DNA from 4 places in the Pullulanibacillus sp. KACC 23026 genome. Region 3 is predicted to be linked to each of the others. Evidence: predicted binding sites of a transcription regulator. Region 3 holds the regulator's gene; each other region holds the start of a gene.

Region 1 (4,219 bases), 510 kb from region 3:
ATAACTCCAGTAGAACCGCCAATCGCGAAACACGGAATAAAAGCAATCGTCCATAGCATTGGAAGTGTAAACTGGATTTTTCCTCGGTACATAGTAAATAACCAGTTGAAGATTTTAACACCAGTTGGAATCGCAATAATCATAGATGCGATGGCAAAATAAGTGTTAACCCCAGCACCTGCCCCCATGATAAAGAAGTGGTGAGCCCAAACGAGATAGTTAATTACTGCAATGATCATGAGTGATGTGACCATTGATGCGTAACCAAATACTCGTTTTTTCGAGAAAGCGGCAACGACCTCAGAGTAAATACCAAAAGCAGGCAGAACTACAATGTAAACCTCAGGATGCCCCCATAGCCAGAACAGGTTAACGAACATCATTGGACTTCCGCCGTGGGTCATTGTAAAGAAATGGGTTCCAAACAAACGATCAAATAATAAGAGAGCCAAGGCAATTGTTAATGCAGGGAAAGCAAAGATAACAACGATACTTGCTGACAGAACAGACCAGCTAAAGAGCGGCATTTTCATCAGAGACATGCCAGGTGCACGCATTTTTAAAATGGTGACAATAAAGTTAATACCAGTTGCAATACTGCCTATTCCTGAAATTGAAATAGCTAGTAAATAGTAATTTTCACCAGGGCCTGGGTCAAAGCCTAATTCAGTTAACGGTGGATAGCTGATCCAGCCGGCATCTGGTGAACCTCCAATTACGAAGGATAGGTTAAAGAGCATAGCACCGAAGAAGAACAACCAAAAACTGACGGCATTTAAATAAGGAAATGCGACGTCACGTGCTCCAATTTGAAGCGGAACAGCAATATTGAATACGGAAAAAATGAATGGCATCGCCATGAAAAGAATCATGATTGTACCATGAGTTGTAAAAATTTCATCATAGTGTTGTGGATCTAGAAACTTAAGATCTGGTAAAGCTAATTGCGTTCTCATAAGAAGGGCATCCATCCCACCTCTAAAGAACATTAAAAGTGCGCAAATCAAATACATAATCCCAATTTTTTTATGGTCAACTGTTGTAATCCATTCACGCCATAACCATTTCCATTTTTTTAGGAAGGTAAGCGTGAAAATGATGCCAAGCGTAACAAGAACAATTGCGACATCTGCCATATAAATCATAGGTTCACCGGTCACAAAAAAGTGTGAGGCGAAGTCCTCAAGACTAGACATATGAATCCTCCTTATAGTTAAGTGGAAAAAATAAATAAAAACTTACATTCCAGAGTTGCCGGACATACTTGGCATTGAAGACGGGTCTGTTCCATTAATCATCCAGTCTTTCATGTCTTTTCCGCCATACTCCTCAATCGTTTTCGTGTAGATTGATTTTGGATACGATGAATAAGTCGAAACACCGACAACATTATGCTTCGTTAATTTGTTATAAGTGGACGTAGTCATTTTGGGTGAAGAATTTTTGACATTAGATACCCATTTGTCAAAATCATTTTGACTAACTGCGTGAACTTTAAAGGACATATCGGCAAAGCCTTTTCCAGAGAAGTTCCCGCCTTTACCAATATAAGTACCTGCTTTATCGGCTTGAAGCCATAAACGCATAGCCATACCAGGCATCGTCATTTCCTGCCCGCCAAGGCTTGGGATCCATAATGTGTTCATTGGTCCATCAGTTGTTAATACAAATTGAACAGGACGATCAGTCGGGATCTCCAGCGTATTAACCGTAGCAACACCTTGCCCAGGGTACATAAAGACCCATTTCCATGCCATTGATGTCACTTCAATTGTTATTGGTGCCTTAGCCTTTGTTCCATCGCTTGCAGAAGTTACTGGTTGTTGCAAATGAAAGATAGAACGTGCTGTAAAAGTACCAAGAATGATAATGATAATAATTGGAATGGACCACCAAATTAACTCGAGCTTAGCACTTTCTGCCCATTCAGGTTGATACTTTGCTTTCCGATTAGGGCGATCTCGGTATTTGGCGATAATGACAAATAAGAGAATAATGACCGGTAAAACGACAATTAAACAGAGCAAAGCAGATAATTCAATGAGATGAAGCTCTTCTTTAGCGACAGGACCGGCAGGATCAAGGACTGGATATTTTGAACTGCAGCCCGATAATAGGAAAAGACTTAGAGCCGTGAAAAGCACGCCAAGGATCCCACGACGGAATGTCTTTGGCATTACAATTTCCCCCTTCTTGTTTAGGTGATTTGAAAAAGGTATTGGATGGTACGGATAGTTTCTATCTGACAATCCTTCTTACTTACCCTTTTCCTGCCTCCCCATTTTACGAACTTTCAAGCTTGGCTCTGTGTGATATAGATCACAATTAATGTAAAGTTCACAGACCGTTCATATTTCGACATACGGTCTGTCACTTTTTGTTCACTTTTCTAAAAAAACTAGTGCAGATAATAGAAGTGACACATTTTAATCGGTGAGTTCACCGATCATTTTCTAATGAAAGGAAATGGTTAGTTCATTATTTTCCTGACTCTAATGGTGTTCTTGAGCTTCAAGAGGGTTTATTAGGAAACGTGATTTCTATCACAGACAAGGTCAATCAAGTAACTTAGGCTAAAGGTGTACTTTTAATAAAAGCAATCAGTAGAAATACTGATTAGATTTTTCTTATAGGAAGTGATATTTTGGTTGAGCCTATCTTTACAGCTCGAGTAAATGCCCCTGATTATCCTTCAAGAGATAAACATCGAATGATATTGGAAACATTTGAGGCATTGAATCCAGGAACATATATGGAATTGATACATGATCACAACCCCAAACCGCTTTTTTACGAATTTAAGATTGAAAGACCAGGTGCTTTCGAGTGGGAATATCTTGAAGAAGGTCCGGAAATTTGGAGAGTTGCAATTAAGAAGCTGAAGTAAGGGGAGATAAAATTAATAATAGTAAGGAGGAATTGCAAATTGGCTTTTGTTATTACTTCACCATGTATTGGAGAAAAGGCAGCTGAATGTGTCCAGGTTTGCCCTGTTGATTGTATAGAAGAAGGCAAGGATATGTATTACATTGACCCAGAAATTTGTATAGATTGTGGAGCGTGTGAGGCAGTCTGCCCTGTTGAAGCCATTTATCCAGAAGAAGAAGTTCCAGGTGAGGAAGAGAAGTATATTCAATTAAATAGAGATTTTTTCCAAGGCAGATAAAAAATAATGAATTAATATAAGGTATTCCTACTTTTACTTGAGGAGGAGGTAAGATGTGAGCGATCAAACAGCCTTACTAAAATCAATTCCCATTTTCTCGGAATTAACTACCTATGAACTAGCACAAGTTGAGACCATTTCAATCCTTCGCGATTATGAGAAGAAAAGTTATATATTTATGGAAGGCGAGAAAAGGGAAGCGGTCTATTTCATTCAAAAAGGGACCATTAAAACATTTAAGCTGGATTCAAATGGAAAGGAGCAATTGATCTCTCTTTTATATCCCGGAGACATGTTTCCACATGTGGGATTTTTTGATGACAGTCCCTATCCGGCAACAGCTGAGGCTGTTGTAAAAGCACAGTTAGTGATGATACAAATTGAAGAGTTCAATGCGCTATTAATAGAAAGACCTGGAATTGCCCTAAAGGTGATGAAAATCTTAGGGCAAAAGATTCAAGCACTCACTCAACGGATTCAAGAACTTATTTCTGACGATGTTTACCATCGTACAGTTAATACACTAATAAGGTTAGCCAGTGAAAGTGATCGAAGTGAAGATGGAATGCTCATACTTAATGCCCCCATTACGAATCAGGATTTTGCAAATATGGTCGGGTCTTCACGCGAAACGATTAATAGAATATTTAATCAATTCAAAAAAGAGGGCCTGCTTGAAATAAACAAAAGAAAAATAAAAATAATAGACCTTGAAGGATTGAAACAAACGTTAAAATGAGACACGGGAATGAGACACTGAGACACGAATGAGACACGGGGACGGTTCTCGCGTTTCAATAAGATGAATAGAAGGACACTAGGCTTTTAAGGTATTGAACAAAAAATGATCTCTTCCAATAGAGAATCCTATTGTTAAAGGTTAGTAAAAAGACATGAAGCACTGATCTCATTGTTCCATCACCAACATTATGCACTTGTTGTAGTTCTTAAAGTTAACCAAGCTAGGAGTTGCGGACAGCAAATAGTCTATAGAGCATTTGCGGGAAGTAGAGGAGGTCCTGCTGCCAGTCTTTGTACAGGTGGCATCTGCTG
Region 2 (4,219 bases), 1.8 Mb from region 3:
ATTCAAATGGCCCCGTGCCAACCGGGTGTTCTGAGTAGCCGTTATTTCCATATTTTTTCAATGCTGTCGGGCTAATCATAGCGACTTGACTGGAACCGGCTAACATTCTCAAAAAGGCGGAAAATGGTTTTTTCATAGTGAATTCAATGGTGTTATCATCAATGAGTTTCATGCTCTTAATATCACTAACCGTATTAGTCAAATTGCTGGCACTTCGTTGATCATAGTATTTAAAATTCTTATCGATGAGTCTTCTGAAATTGAATTCAACGGCTTGAGCATTAAAAGGCGTGCCGTCTTGAAATTTGACATTTTTTCTCAAATGAAAAGTATAATGGAGACCATCTTTCGAAACATCCCAGGAGGTTGCTAAGCTTGGTTTTAGCGGGGGAACTGATTGACTTTTGGAAGCCGCAGACAAATCCTCAGTCAGTAGACCTTCATGAATTTGCCTATTAATTCTATAAGTGACCCATCCTCCAGCACGATCAGGATCAAGAACATCAGCTTCAGATTCAATGCCAATAACTAGAGTTTTATTAATGTTAGATTGTGTCGTACCAGAAGTTTGAGAGGAACAGCCCTGCAAAAAGACTAGCAATAAAACAACTAATAGAATCAGATATTTCTTCATCCTGTTTCGCCCCATTTCTCTCTTAAAATAAACGTCTTCTAAAAACTCCCTTTCGAATAAAGTTTGGTTGAACTAGTTTTAGCTTAGTTTAATAACTGAAATTTTTAAAATAATTAGTCAAATTATCTAACAATCTTATTTTGTCGAAAAATCAGACCCGCGCCCCACTGAAACCCCTGCCATTCTTGATGTACCGGGCAAATCTGGCATGAAACAGAGGGACGGTTCTCCCGTTTCAAAAAACAGGAGAACCGCCCCATATTAACTAGCCTATCATCGATTTGATAATGGGGTGAAACGGGAGATCCGTCCCCGCGTTTCACTGTGCGACTTCAGAAGTAATTAATCCATATTGCTCGTGTTTGCGTTTATAGACGATACTCATCTGCTCTGTTTCAGCATCTTGGAAAACAAAAAAGTTATGGTCGAGTAGATTCATTTGCAAAATAGCTTCTTCGACATCCATTGGTTTTAATTGAAAGTGTTTGATCCGAACAATTTCCTCATTCTCTTGGTCTTTTGACCGATCATTTAGCTCCAGTTCCTGAACGAAACGCTCTTTTCGAATTCGATTGACTTTTGTTTTATATTTTCTTAATTGCCGTTTAAGCTTATCTTCAACTAGATCAATGGATTTATATAGATCATTCGTTGTCTCTTCCGCGCGAATTGTCAGATCACCTAATGGAATAGTCACTTCTATGCAATGATTTTTCTTAAAGGCTGACAAATTGATGTGAACAGGAATAGCTTCTGTTTCCGTTAAATACTGGTTCACGATTTTGCTTATTTTTGTCTCAATCGTTTTCTTCATTCCATCTGTCAATTGGAGATTTTTATAGTGCATGATCATAGTCATTACGTTTTCCTCCTATCAATGCAGAGCTTTAAGCTTTAGAGTAAAAATGTTAAGTCTGACCAAGAGATTTACGCGTTTAACGGGTCAGCTTTGAATGAAACAGGAGATCCGTCCCTGCGTTCCACTCTTAAATGAAACAGGAGATCCGTCCCTGCGTTCCTGTTAGACATGTCCCCCAAGGTGAGGATGGTGGTGATTGTTCGTGTGGAATTTGTGGGCTAGTTTTTCGTATGTTAAGATTTGGCGAAGATAATAATCTAAACCTAATTTACCTGCATTTGCCCCTGCAACAAGTATGAACATGGTTAAGAGGACCATTTGTGGGTTCGTACTGGTTGTACCAGATAACATATAAGCGAAATTCATAACAGCTCCCATGAGAGCGGCAAAGGTTGTTAAACCACCAAGGATTAAACCAAGACCGACTAAGAATTCACCCCAAGGGATTAGGAAGTTAAAAATTCCGGCATTTGGTAGTGCTACACCATTTAAGAAGCTCGCCCACCAATGCTGAACAGCTGGGTTTTCACCCGTTGCTTTTTTAATAGCTCCAATTAAAAATCCATTGGCTTCAAATTGACCTGTAAGTTTTTCCAGACCTGCCTTCATCCATTCGTACCCAATATAAAATCTTAGGACTAGGAGAAGGTAAGAAGCGATTTTATTTTCTCTTAAAAATTTGACGATCATGACGATCACCAACCTTTGATTTAGTAGGAAGGTTTATTTCCTTCCTTGACTTTAATTTACGCCTATCTTAGTAATAAGTTTGTGATATTATTCACAATCTTTTTTGACAAAACCGTGGCAATCAGATTGGGAAGCGGGTGTGAAATTTGGGGACGGTTCTCCTGTTTCTGAAACGGGAGAACCGTCCCCGCGTTCCACACCGTTCCACAACAAAAAAAAACAATTCCCCCTGTTTAGTTGAGAAATTGTTTTTCGTTTTTTCTTATAGAACTATACTTACAATTACAGCTGATAAGACACTTACTAAGGTTGCGTCATAGAGGAGTTTTAGGCCAAATTTAGCCACGACGTTTCCGTTTTTTTCATTGAGACTTTTGACGGCTCCGGCAATAATACCAATCGATGAGAAGTTAGCAAAAGAAACAAGAAAGACGGAAATAATGCCAAGTGTTCGCGGGTCAAACGATTTGGACATTTTCGAAAGGTCCATCATCGCCACAAACTCATTCGTTACAAGCTTCTCGGCCATAATACCGCCTGCTTGTACTGCCTCTGACATTGGAACTCCCATAATGACAGCAACTGGTGAGAAGATATAGCCTAATAGCTGCTGGAATGTAATATGGAAAATTAAATTGAAAACATCATTAATAGCAGCCATCAGGGCAACAAATCCGATTAACATCGCCCCAACTATAATCGCGACTTTAAATCCATCCAGTATATATTCACCTAACATTTCAAAGAAGCTTTGCCTTTCAGTTTCTTGAATGTCCAAAATATCTTCATTAGGATCCACTGTGTAAGGGTTGATTATGGAACTGATAATAAATCCGCCAAATAAATTAATGACGAGTGCGGTTACAACATATTTAGGTTGGATCATCGTCATATAGGAACCAACAATGGACATCGATACCGTTGACATGGCGGATGCACATAGGGTATACAAACGATTGGCCGGCAATAACCCCAGTTGTTTTTTCACAGTAATAAATACTTCGGATTGCCCTAGCATTGCAGAAGCAATCGCGTTGTAAGATTCCAATTTCCCCATCCCATTGACTTTACTTAAAACAAAGCCAATCCATTTCATGATAAACGGCAAGATTTTCAAGTACTGGAAAATTCCAATTAAGACCGAAATGAACACGATCGGCATGAGGACATCGAGGAAAAATGGTGCTTGTCCTTTGTTTGCAATGCCGGCAAATACGAAGGAGACACCCGCATCTGCATATTCCAATAATTTATTAAATATATCAGCAAAGACCTTGATTAAGGCATAGCCTAATGTTGTGTTTAATAGTAAAAAGGCCAAGACAATTTGAATAATAATCATTAGAATAACAGGCTTGATCTTAATATTTTTTCGATTGTTACTTGCAATAAAAGCAAGTCCAAAAACGACAAGTAAACCAACAAGTGCAATTACATACTTCATCAAATCGATCCTCCATTGATGTACTAACTCTTAAGTTGCAGCTTATAACGGCCTTACAATTCACAAAAAAACGGTTTGACTTAATAAGAACTGGACGAAGCTTGGCCGTTCATGATTTTCACACCTGAGCTCGCTCCAATTCGATTGGCGCCCGCATTCACAACTGCTTCTGCGTCCGCCAAACTTCTAACACCACCAGAAGCCTTAACACCTATCTCCGGACCTACTGTTTTTCTCATTAACTTAACATCTTCCACCGTTGCACCGCCTGTAGAAAAACCAGTCGAAGTTTTAACAAAATTAGCCCCTGCTTTGACAGCCAGCTGACAAGCTTTTACTTTCTCTTCATCCGTTAAAAGACAGGTTTCAATAATGACTTTTGTTAAAGCTTTTCCTTCTGCAGCCTTCACGACCGCCCTTATATCCTCTTCGACAAGATCATATTGGCCATCTTTTAAAGCACCGATATTAATGACCATATCGACTTCATTTGCCCCATTTTCGATCGCGTTTTTGGTTTCAAAGGCTTTTACTTCTGATGTGGTAGCCCCAAGCGGGAAGCCAATTACCGTACACACCTTTACTTCAGGTG
Region 3 (4,219 bases):
ACCTCCTATTCTCTGCAATGCTTCCTGAACGTTCACAGCTAACCGCCATCCCTAAACTATATGGAGATTTCTTCGCTAATACTCAAGATTAAAGCAGTCTATTCTTTGTTCATCGTATATGTGAAACGCTACCCTCTTATCATACCAATTATAGTCACCCAGGCTCAAATAATTATGAGCGAAAGGACTGGCAGAATCGAAAATAATTAAAACGGCGCTCCCCTCTTTGGGTGCGGTTCTCCTCGTCAGCTGTAACGAGCCTACTACTTGAAAGCCCATCATGAATTTGTCATCTTTGGATAGTTGTTCGTGCTGGCTTGCGCAAAATCTCTATCTTTAATCAAGGATTTTTAGCACAGCTGACAAGTCAAGATTTGGGAATTTATGCCCATGTGTCCTTTAGAAATAGAAAAGATCCAAAAAGTGGTGTCACCTTATTAAAAAAAATAAAAACCACGATCAGGATTCATCGTGGCTAGCCATTCGTTTTAATGATTGATTAAATGTATATCTCGATATAAGAACGCTTATTTCGTACAAAATTACTAGCGGCACCATGACGATCAACTGTGACATAACGTCTGGCGGGGTGATTAACCCTGCAACAACGAGCAAAACAAAATAAGCATATTTTCTTATTTTAGTAAGAAAAAAAGGTGTAATAATACCGAGACGTGTTAAAAACATCACCAATACGGGCAGCTCGAATACAAGGCCAAACGGCAGCGTAATCTGAATTAAAAAATGAAAATATTCATTGATCCCGATGACGCTTGTAATATGTAAAGAACTGCTGAGCGTTCCCATGAAATGCAGCACATAAGGGAACAATACATAAAATGAAAAAGCCACACCTGCTAAGAAAAGAACGATCATAATGGGAATGTAAGATAAAGTAACCCGGCGCTCGTTTTTATAAAGCCCAGGGCTCACAAATGCCCACAACTGGTAAAGGAGGAGCGGCGAAACTAATATAATTCCAATAACAAAGGCCATTTGCATGTAAATATTAAAGGGATCGGTCACCCGAAAATAATTCATTTGAATATGATCGGCAGCTTTAATGTGCTGAAGATAGATGATCAGCGGCTTTGCCAAGAAAAAACCAATGCCAAAAGAGACAGCGAAACCGATGGCGCTTACAATCAACCGTTTCCTGAGCTCTTCAAGGTGTTCGGTCACACTCATAGAAGTATCTTGCATCAGCGATCATCCTGCTTCTCTTTTACGTCATCTTCATCGACAATCCCTTTAGTTGCATTACGAAATTCACGCAGCGTATTTCCAGCTGCCTTTCCGAATTCAGGAAGTTTTTTTGGTCCAAATATAATAAGAGCTACGATCGCAATTAAAGCAATACTGCCCGCACCAAGACCCATATTAGTCACCTCCCTCGTCATCAATAGGATAATTCTTTAAGAAATAAATTAAAGTTTGAAGTTCAACCGCCAGATCAATATGATGAATACGGATTCGATCAGGTAAAGATAATCGGACAGGTGTGAAGTTAAGTACGCCAGTCACTCCCGTTCGGAGGAGCTGGTCTGCCACTTTTTGGGCCGCCTCTTGTGGAACGGTAAGAATAGCGACTTGAATATCGTCCAAGTTATCCGTTTTTAACTGATCGACATGACGGATGGGTGTTCCGCCTATTAAGGTCCCAACTTTATTATAATCGGTATCATAAGCGACTACAATTTTAGAATTGTTATTTTTCAAAAAATTATATTTGAGTAGGGCTGTTCCTAAGTTTCCAACCCCAATCAGCATTACCTTTGTCAGCTCGTCCTGGTCAAGCTTTCCACGAAGAAAGGTTAAAAGTCTTTCTACATTGTAGCCATAGCCCTTCTTCCCCAGGGCACCAAGGTAAGAAAGATCACGGCGAATGGTTGCCGAATCAATCTTGACCAGTTCACTTAACTCCGAAGATGAAATCCGCCGTCTCCCCGACTCAGACAAATGCTGCAAAAACCGATAATAAAGCGGCAGGCGCTTTGCGGTTGCCTGAGGAATTTTCTCTTGTACCATGTTCTACCTCCCGGCAATTTAATTGGTTTCTCTCTGATAATCGCCGCTTTTTCCCCCTGATTTACTTTGAAGATAAGTCGGACCAATCACCATGCTTTTATCAAGTGCTTTACACATGTCATAAATTGTAAGGGCCGCTGTGGTTGCAGCCGTAAGGGCCTCCATTTCCACACCCGTTGCCCCCTTGTTTTTCACAGTCGCTTCAATCCGGAGTAAATATGCCTCCTTGTCATCCCAATAAAAGAAAAGATCGACCCCTGAAAGCATCAGCGGGTGACACATTGGGATAATCTGTGAGGTGTTCTTCGCTGCCATAATCCCCGCCACCTGTGCAACCGCAAGGACATCCCCTTTTTTGATCGTGCCTTGATTGATTGCTTCATAAATCTCTTGATTCACCTGAATACTTGAGCACGCCACCGCCATACGGCGCGTTTCTTCTTTATCAGAGACATCGACCATTTTGGCCCGTCCCTGTTCATTTATATGCGTTAAATCCGACACTTTTTCCTCTTCCTCTCAACTATATCACGAGTCCCTTGGTCTGTCTTTTCCAATGGCAAGACCAAAGGGTGCTGAAAAAATTTAAATAATTTGGATGCCTTAGACGGCTAGCCTGCACCCAGTAGCATGAGCTTAGATGCAAGTTCCCCGGCGCAAGTCAACACGTAAAAGCCTCTGCATCAATCCGCTCTCAGCAACCATCTGTGCTTATAACCTTTTGCCGAAAGAATGAGGTTATAAGAACTCCTATACGTTTGGCCTTCTTCTATTAAACATTTGTCTATCCACTTACGACAACTTATTGTGCTTATAACCTTTTTTCAAAAGAATGAGGTTATAAGCAAGCCTGCACGAAGCTACCTTCAAGCAAAAGTTATCTATTCAATTTATGTAATTGGCCGCTGCCCCTACGTCTACATGCAAATGCTTCGATGTAAGCTTCCTCGGGGCAATCCCGCACGGCGCTAAGCTTTGAAGATAACTCACAGAGGAACTTCAAGTAGAAGGATTGCCATGGGATTAAAGAATCGGCTAAACTAGTAGAAGCTAGGGGTGATTCCTTTGATTCTATTACAAACTCATCAATTAACAAAATCTTTTGGAACTGATCTTATTTTATCGAATATACACATTGAAGTCCAAACAGGCGAACGCGTGGCTTTGGTCGGGAGAAATGGAAGTGGGAAATCAACACTTCTGAAAATCATCGCTGGACAAATGTCTTATGATTCCGGCCAAATCATGATCCCAAAGGAAACAAGTATTGGTTATCTTGAGCAAAACATGCGCCTGGATTCTAAAAAAACTTTAATGGACGAGCTCAGAGACGCCTTTAAAGAGGTCATCCAGCTTGAACACGAACTTCGCGAACTGGAGTTCAAAATGGCCGAGCCGCTGCCACAAGAAGCGTTTGACCAATTGATGAAGACTTACGACCAAAAACAAACCTATTTTCAAAATAGAGGTGGCTATACGTACCAAGCAGAAATTAACAGTGTTCTGAATGGATTGGGCTTTGGAGATTTTCCTGAGGATACTAAGGTGCACATGCTTTCTGGAGGACAGAAAACTCGCCTCTCACTCGGTCGCCTGCTTTTAACCAAGCCGGATCTCTTAATACTGGACGAGCCGACCAACCACTTGGACATTGATACTTTAACATGGCTGGAAAATTATCTTCAGCATTATCCAGGTGCTATTCTTATTGTCTCACACGACCGTTATTTTCTCGATAAAATCGTTGGAAAGGTCTTTGAGATTTCGAACCATTCCGCCACCAAGTATCACGGCAACTACTCAGCTTATCTGAACCAAAAGGCTCTAGACTTCGAAAGAGACATGCAAGCTTTTGAAAAGCAGCAAAAGGAAGTCGCGAAACTAGAGGACTTTGTTCAGCGTAATATTGCGAGGGCCTCGACAACAAAACGGGCTCAAAGCCGCCGGAAACAGTTGGAGAAGATTACGCTATTGGATCGACCTGGTCAAGAGAAATCAGCTGCTTTTTCATTCCAAATTGAAAAGCAAAGCGGAAATGATGTCCTAATGGTCCAAGATTTGGCGATTGGCTATCCCGACCAACCTGAACCGCTTTCCGCTGGCTTTTCCTTTCAGCTTCATAAGACCGAAAGCGTTGCCTTAGTGGGGCCAAACGGGATCGGAAAGTCAACTCTGTTAAAAACGATTGTGG
Region 4 (4,219 bases), 2.2 Mb from region 3:
ATATTACGAATCAGTGGGAAGATCGTTTCATTTATTTTAAAAAATCCCACTATTAACTCTTCAGTTACCGCCAATAGATGATCCCCATTTTCAAATGAAAACGACCAGATTCTCTAATAAATTGACACAAAATCTCTCATTTATTGAAACGAAATTTGTCGAATACACGTATAATAGATTATTAGATAAAGAAACAGCCATCATTTTCATTCCTATTTTTAATGAGCTAAAAAAGGCTGTTCAAAGGAGGAACCTATTATTTTGAGAGAAAGAAAACTTTCCAAAAGAGATCTAAAATATATTGCCCAGCAGCTTCAGAGCTCTCAATCAGAAACAGCAACAACACTCGCGATACAACCTAAACGAATGGTTAATCCTTTTAGATGGATGGCTTTAGCGAAGACATGGTTCATTGCGTTAAGTGTATGTGTGATTCTTGCAATTATCCTTTTCTTTGTTTGGCATATCCAAGCGAGCAAGCAAGCGACACTAAAAAGCGGGACAGCCGTTCTAAGCATCCAAAAGCTTGCCACATTAGCCACTGCCCAGGAGCAAGTTAAAACCATTCTATCTAAAGAAGATAATAAATTATTTGGAAAGAACATCTCATTTAATCTTCCTGGAACGAAACGAACTGTTTTCTTAGTGGTTCCGGCAACCGTGACAGCAGGCGTTGATTTACAGCATGTCTCTAAGAATGATGTGGCTATTGATGAGAAAAACAAATCGATTCAGATTACGCTGCCGCATGCTACAATCTTAGAGGATCCAGCTGTTGACTTTAAAAATGTCCAAACTTATTCAAGTGAAGGCATTTTTCGAAATGACGTGAAAGCGGATGAAGAGGTTCAGCTTGAAGACCTCGCCTCTCAAAAAATTAAAAAAGAAGCCATTCAATCCGGGATACTAACAATCGCAGAAACGAATGCACAAACTACCCTACAGGATTTCTTTAAAAATTTGGGATATCAAGTTAAAATTAATTACAAATAATTTGGGCGCAAAAAAAAACCTGTCTTCAATTTTCAGAAGACAGGTTTTTAAATTATACAATTGGCTTCATGGTGTTCTTTAAGACTGATACTGAATGCCCAAACTTTTCTTGTTCCTCAGGAGTAAGATCCAATTCGATGATCTCTCGGACTCCTGACCGGTTCACAATAGCGGGTACCCCGATATACACATCTCGTTCACCATATTGACCTTCCAAGTAAGCTGAAACTGTCAGGAGGCTGTTCTCATTAAAGAGAATGGCTTTGGTAATGCGCACGAGAGACATCCCAATTCCATAAAAAGTGGCCCCTTTTCGGTTAATAATGTTGTAAGCCGCATCTCGGACATTGACAAATACTTCTTCTAAAGCATCCTTCGTTACCTCTTTTTTATCCTCAAGAGATTGAATACCGATGGTCGCATGACTCCAAACTGGAAGCTCCGTATCCCCATGCTCACCAATGATGACAGCATGAACATTACGTGTATCTACCTTTATTAATTGACTGACCTCATATCGAAGCCTGGAAGAATCTAATACCGTCCCTGAACCGATCACTCGTTCTTTCGGAAGCCCTGATTCCTTCCATGTCACATAGGTTAGGATATCCACTGGATTCGTGGCAACGAGAAAAATCCCGTTAAACCCACTGTCCATGATCTGTTTCACAATATCTTTGAAAATCTTTGTATTCTTCTCCACTAATTGAAGACGCGTTTCACCTGGTTTTTGAGGTAATCCAGCGGTAATCACGACCAGATCTGCCTCCTTGCAATCCTCATAAGAACCATTCCAGACACGAACGGGTTTAGGCGCAAACGGCATGCCATGATTCAGATCCATGGCTTCACCTTCTGCCTTTCTGGTATTGAAATCAACCAGGACCAACTCTTCTGTAACCCCTTGATTAATAAGAGAATAGGCGAAACTGCATCCAACCGCACCTGTTCCGATTATAACAACACGGTTCACTTTTTCGTTCATCAGTCTAATCCCCTTTAGCAGAAGTGACATGTAAACTATTAAATATCATGAGTATTTCCAACTTCACTTTAACAAATCAATCAGAAAAAAAGTGTGAAGAAACTCACACTTTATAAGGTTCCGCTTATATTAAGTTTCTCACTAGTTAGTTCTTCTGACCAATGAGGGGGCGCAAGTCAAACAGAACAAGTAGCAAGATCTAAATCCTTTATCGGTTTACTCCAATAATAACCTTGTTCATAGTAAATCCCCATGTCCTTATAGGCTTTCGATTGTTCGCCCGTTTCAATCCCTTCAATGATTAACTTTATGCCCTCAGCTCTGACCCAAGCAGCAATTGAAGACATTAAGAATTGGCTTTCTGGATGAATGGACAGGGTATTAACCCATTCTCGATCCAACTTCAACCAATTGGGCTTTGTCTCAATCAATCGAATGAGATCTTGCTCCCCGTTACCAAAATCATCTTGAGCTAACTCAACCAATGGAAATTCTTTTTGAATGTCCTTCCATTGCTTGCGTTCAATCGTGTGGACATCGCGTTCTAAAATTTCAAGGACACATATTGTGGTTGGATGCTGGCTGAAGAAGCGGGTTAACCACTCTTTTAATCGTTTCTGATCTTTAAAGGTTTCCGCATAAATATTCACAAATAGCCGTGTCTCTTCTGGCCAGGCTATCGTCTTAAGCTTGTCTAATAAACTCTCTAAGCAATCCCAATCAACATTAATTCGAAAATTAAAACTCTCAGCAATCTTAAAAAAGGTATCTGGCATGACATCGACCTCTCCCCACCTTGGTCGAGCGAGCGCCTCATAACCCATTGTAGAATGGGCATTCACATCAATAATCGGTTGGAAAGCCCAATCAATGTCGCCATGCCATTTATAGTTATAATCGGTTGGAATGGGAGAAGGTGGAAACTTAGCTTGTGTTAATTCTTGAACCAACCCCCAATAACCAATGATTTGTCCTGAAAGTTTAATCGGAAAGAGCTCTGAAATCTCCCACCACTCATTACCGTCTTCTCTCCGATTTAATAAACAACCACTCCATGGCAAACCATTAGATAGATGAGACCACATGTTTGAATACACAGCTGGAGGTGTCTTCATAGCACTATTCATACCCGGCTTATTTCCTAATAATTCGGCTAACGACTTTCCTACAAGAAATTCATAGGCGTTGTTTGCGAAAAGAATCCGTCCTGTTTTATCCGTTAAGACAAACGGATAGTGTGCATCACTCCACAGAGATTGGGCAATATTTTTCAGCCAATATAAATGAGGATCCTCATCTCCTCTAAATGACTTGGTTCGAGTTGTCGTGTCTGAATCGGATAATTCACAGATCCGATTTTTACCGAGTCTCTTTGCCTCTAATAAAGCAAAATCCGCGTCGTTAGCTCTCTCTTGAGTGAACTCTCCAAAGGTCCATCCCATCGAGACACCGATCTTTAATTCCGTTTCATCTGGAGTCACTTTATAAGGGGTTTGTGTCGCAAGAACATGCAATCTTTCGACGATCGCCTTAGCAGCACCGATTTCCTTCATAGGCAGCCAAAGTTGATATTCATCCCCGCCAAAACGAGCAATGGTATCGCACGTTCTTAAGCCGTGACTGATCCTTTTAACAAATTCGATTAAAACTTGATCGCCTGCTTCATGTCCCCATGTATCATTAATCCACTTAAAATTATCTAAATCACAAAAGACAATAATTCCCTTATCGTCTCCTCTCGACCTGCTGGACTCAAGCCATGCTTGTAGGCCGCGTCGTGTAAGCGCATTGGTAAGAGAATCATATAAAACAGCCTCACTCGTGTCCTTCACTTGTTTTTCGTGTAAGGAACGATAGGTGACATATAATCCAGACATAACAGCAGTCATTAAAGTCACCGCGAGGCAATCCAAGCGAAAATGATAGACGAAGCCCGTTAGTAACTCCATCACTGCACTTAACATAAGACTCCAAACAATCCCTATTAACCTATTCTTTTTTGTAAGAATAAAGGTCGTTATAAGCATGAAAAGAATAAGAAAAAAAGCACTCTCCCATGTATAAGCAGTCATTCCGTATTGGTAAAGGTCCATTCCTAAAAGGGATAGTAAAAGAGATAGTCCAAAACCAACAGGCTCCAAAGGTTTTGATTTCAGAACAAAAGTCATCACATATAATATTCCCATGACCCCAACCGATAGGCTAAAGTGCAAGAAAGTAGCGTCAATCGCGAGTCCAACA

What was found. Region 3 encodes Rex, which represses fermentation and respiration genes when NADH is low (regulators of the CRP and FNR family bind a similar motif). Its sites were predicted from a motif close to TTGTGAAATATTTCACAA; they were not measured.
Region 1: the regulator Rex is predicted to act here: its motif matches at 2,308-2,325, upstream of PU629_RS18380 (cytochrome c oxidase subunit II).
Region 2: the regulator Rex is predicted to act here: its motif matches at 2,263-2,280, upstream of PU629_RS12670 (DoxX family membrane protein).
Region 4: the regulator Rex is predicted to act here: its motif matches at 2,070-2,087, upstream of PU629_RS10640 (L-lactate dehydrogenase).

What each region holds. Positions count from the first base shown of each region.
Region 1 is NZ_CP119107.1:3,968,141-3,972,359, reverse strand. It holds gene PU629_RS18385 (cbb3-type cytochrome c oxidase subunit I) at 1-1,196, opposite strand, end outside; gene PU629_RS18380 (cytochrome c oxidase subunit II) at 1,239-2,177, opposite strand; gene PU629_RS18375 (DUF2249 domain-containing protein) at 2,711-2,887, shown strand; gene PU629_RS18370 (ferredoxin family protein) at 2,927-3,166, shown strand; gene PU629_RS18365 (Crp/Fnr family transcriptional regulator) at 3,222-3,905, shown strand.
Region 2 is NZ_CP119107.1:2,721,288-2,725,506, forward strand. It holds gene PU629_RS12660 (ABC transporter substrate-binding protein) at 1-634, opposite strand, end outside; gene hpf (ribosome hibernation-promoting factor, HPF/YfiA family) at 954-1,493, opposite strand; gene PU629_RS12670 (DoxX family membrane protein) at 1,656-2,183, opposite strand; gene PU629_RS12675 (NupC/NupG family nucleoside CNT transporter) at 2,446-3,627, opposite strand; gene deoC (deoxyribose-phosphate aldolase) at 3,708-4,219, opposite strand, start outside.
Region 3 is NZ_CP119107.1:4,479,753-4,483,971, forward strand. It holds gene tatC (twin-arginine translocase subunit TatC) at 460-1,203, opposite strand; gene PU629_RS20780 (twin-arginine translocase TatA/TatE family subunit) at 1,203-1,379, opposite strand; gene PU629_RS20785 (redox-sensing transcriptional repressor Rex) at 1,381-2,028, opposite strand; gene moaC (cyclic pyranopterin monophosphate synthase MoaC) at 2,047-2,532, opposite strand; gene PU629_RS20795 (ABC transporter ATP-binding protein) at 3,094-4,219, shown strand, end outside.
Region 4 is NZ_CP119107.1:2,265,714-2,269,932, reverse strand. It holds gene PU629_RS10645 (DUF4230 domain-containing protein) at 262-993, shown strand; gene PU629_RS10640 (L-lactate dehydrogenase) at 1,046-1,978, opposite strand; gene PU629_RS10635 (EAL domain-containing protein) at 2,155-4,219, opposite strand, start outside.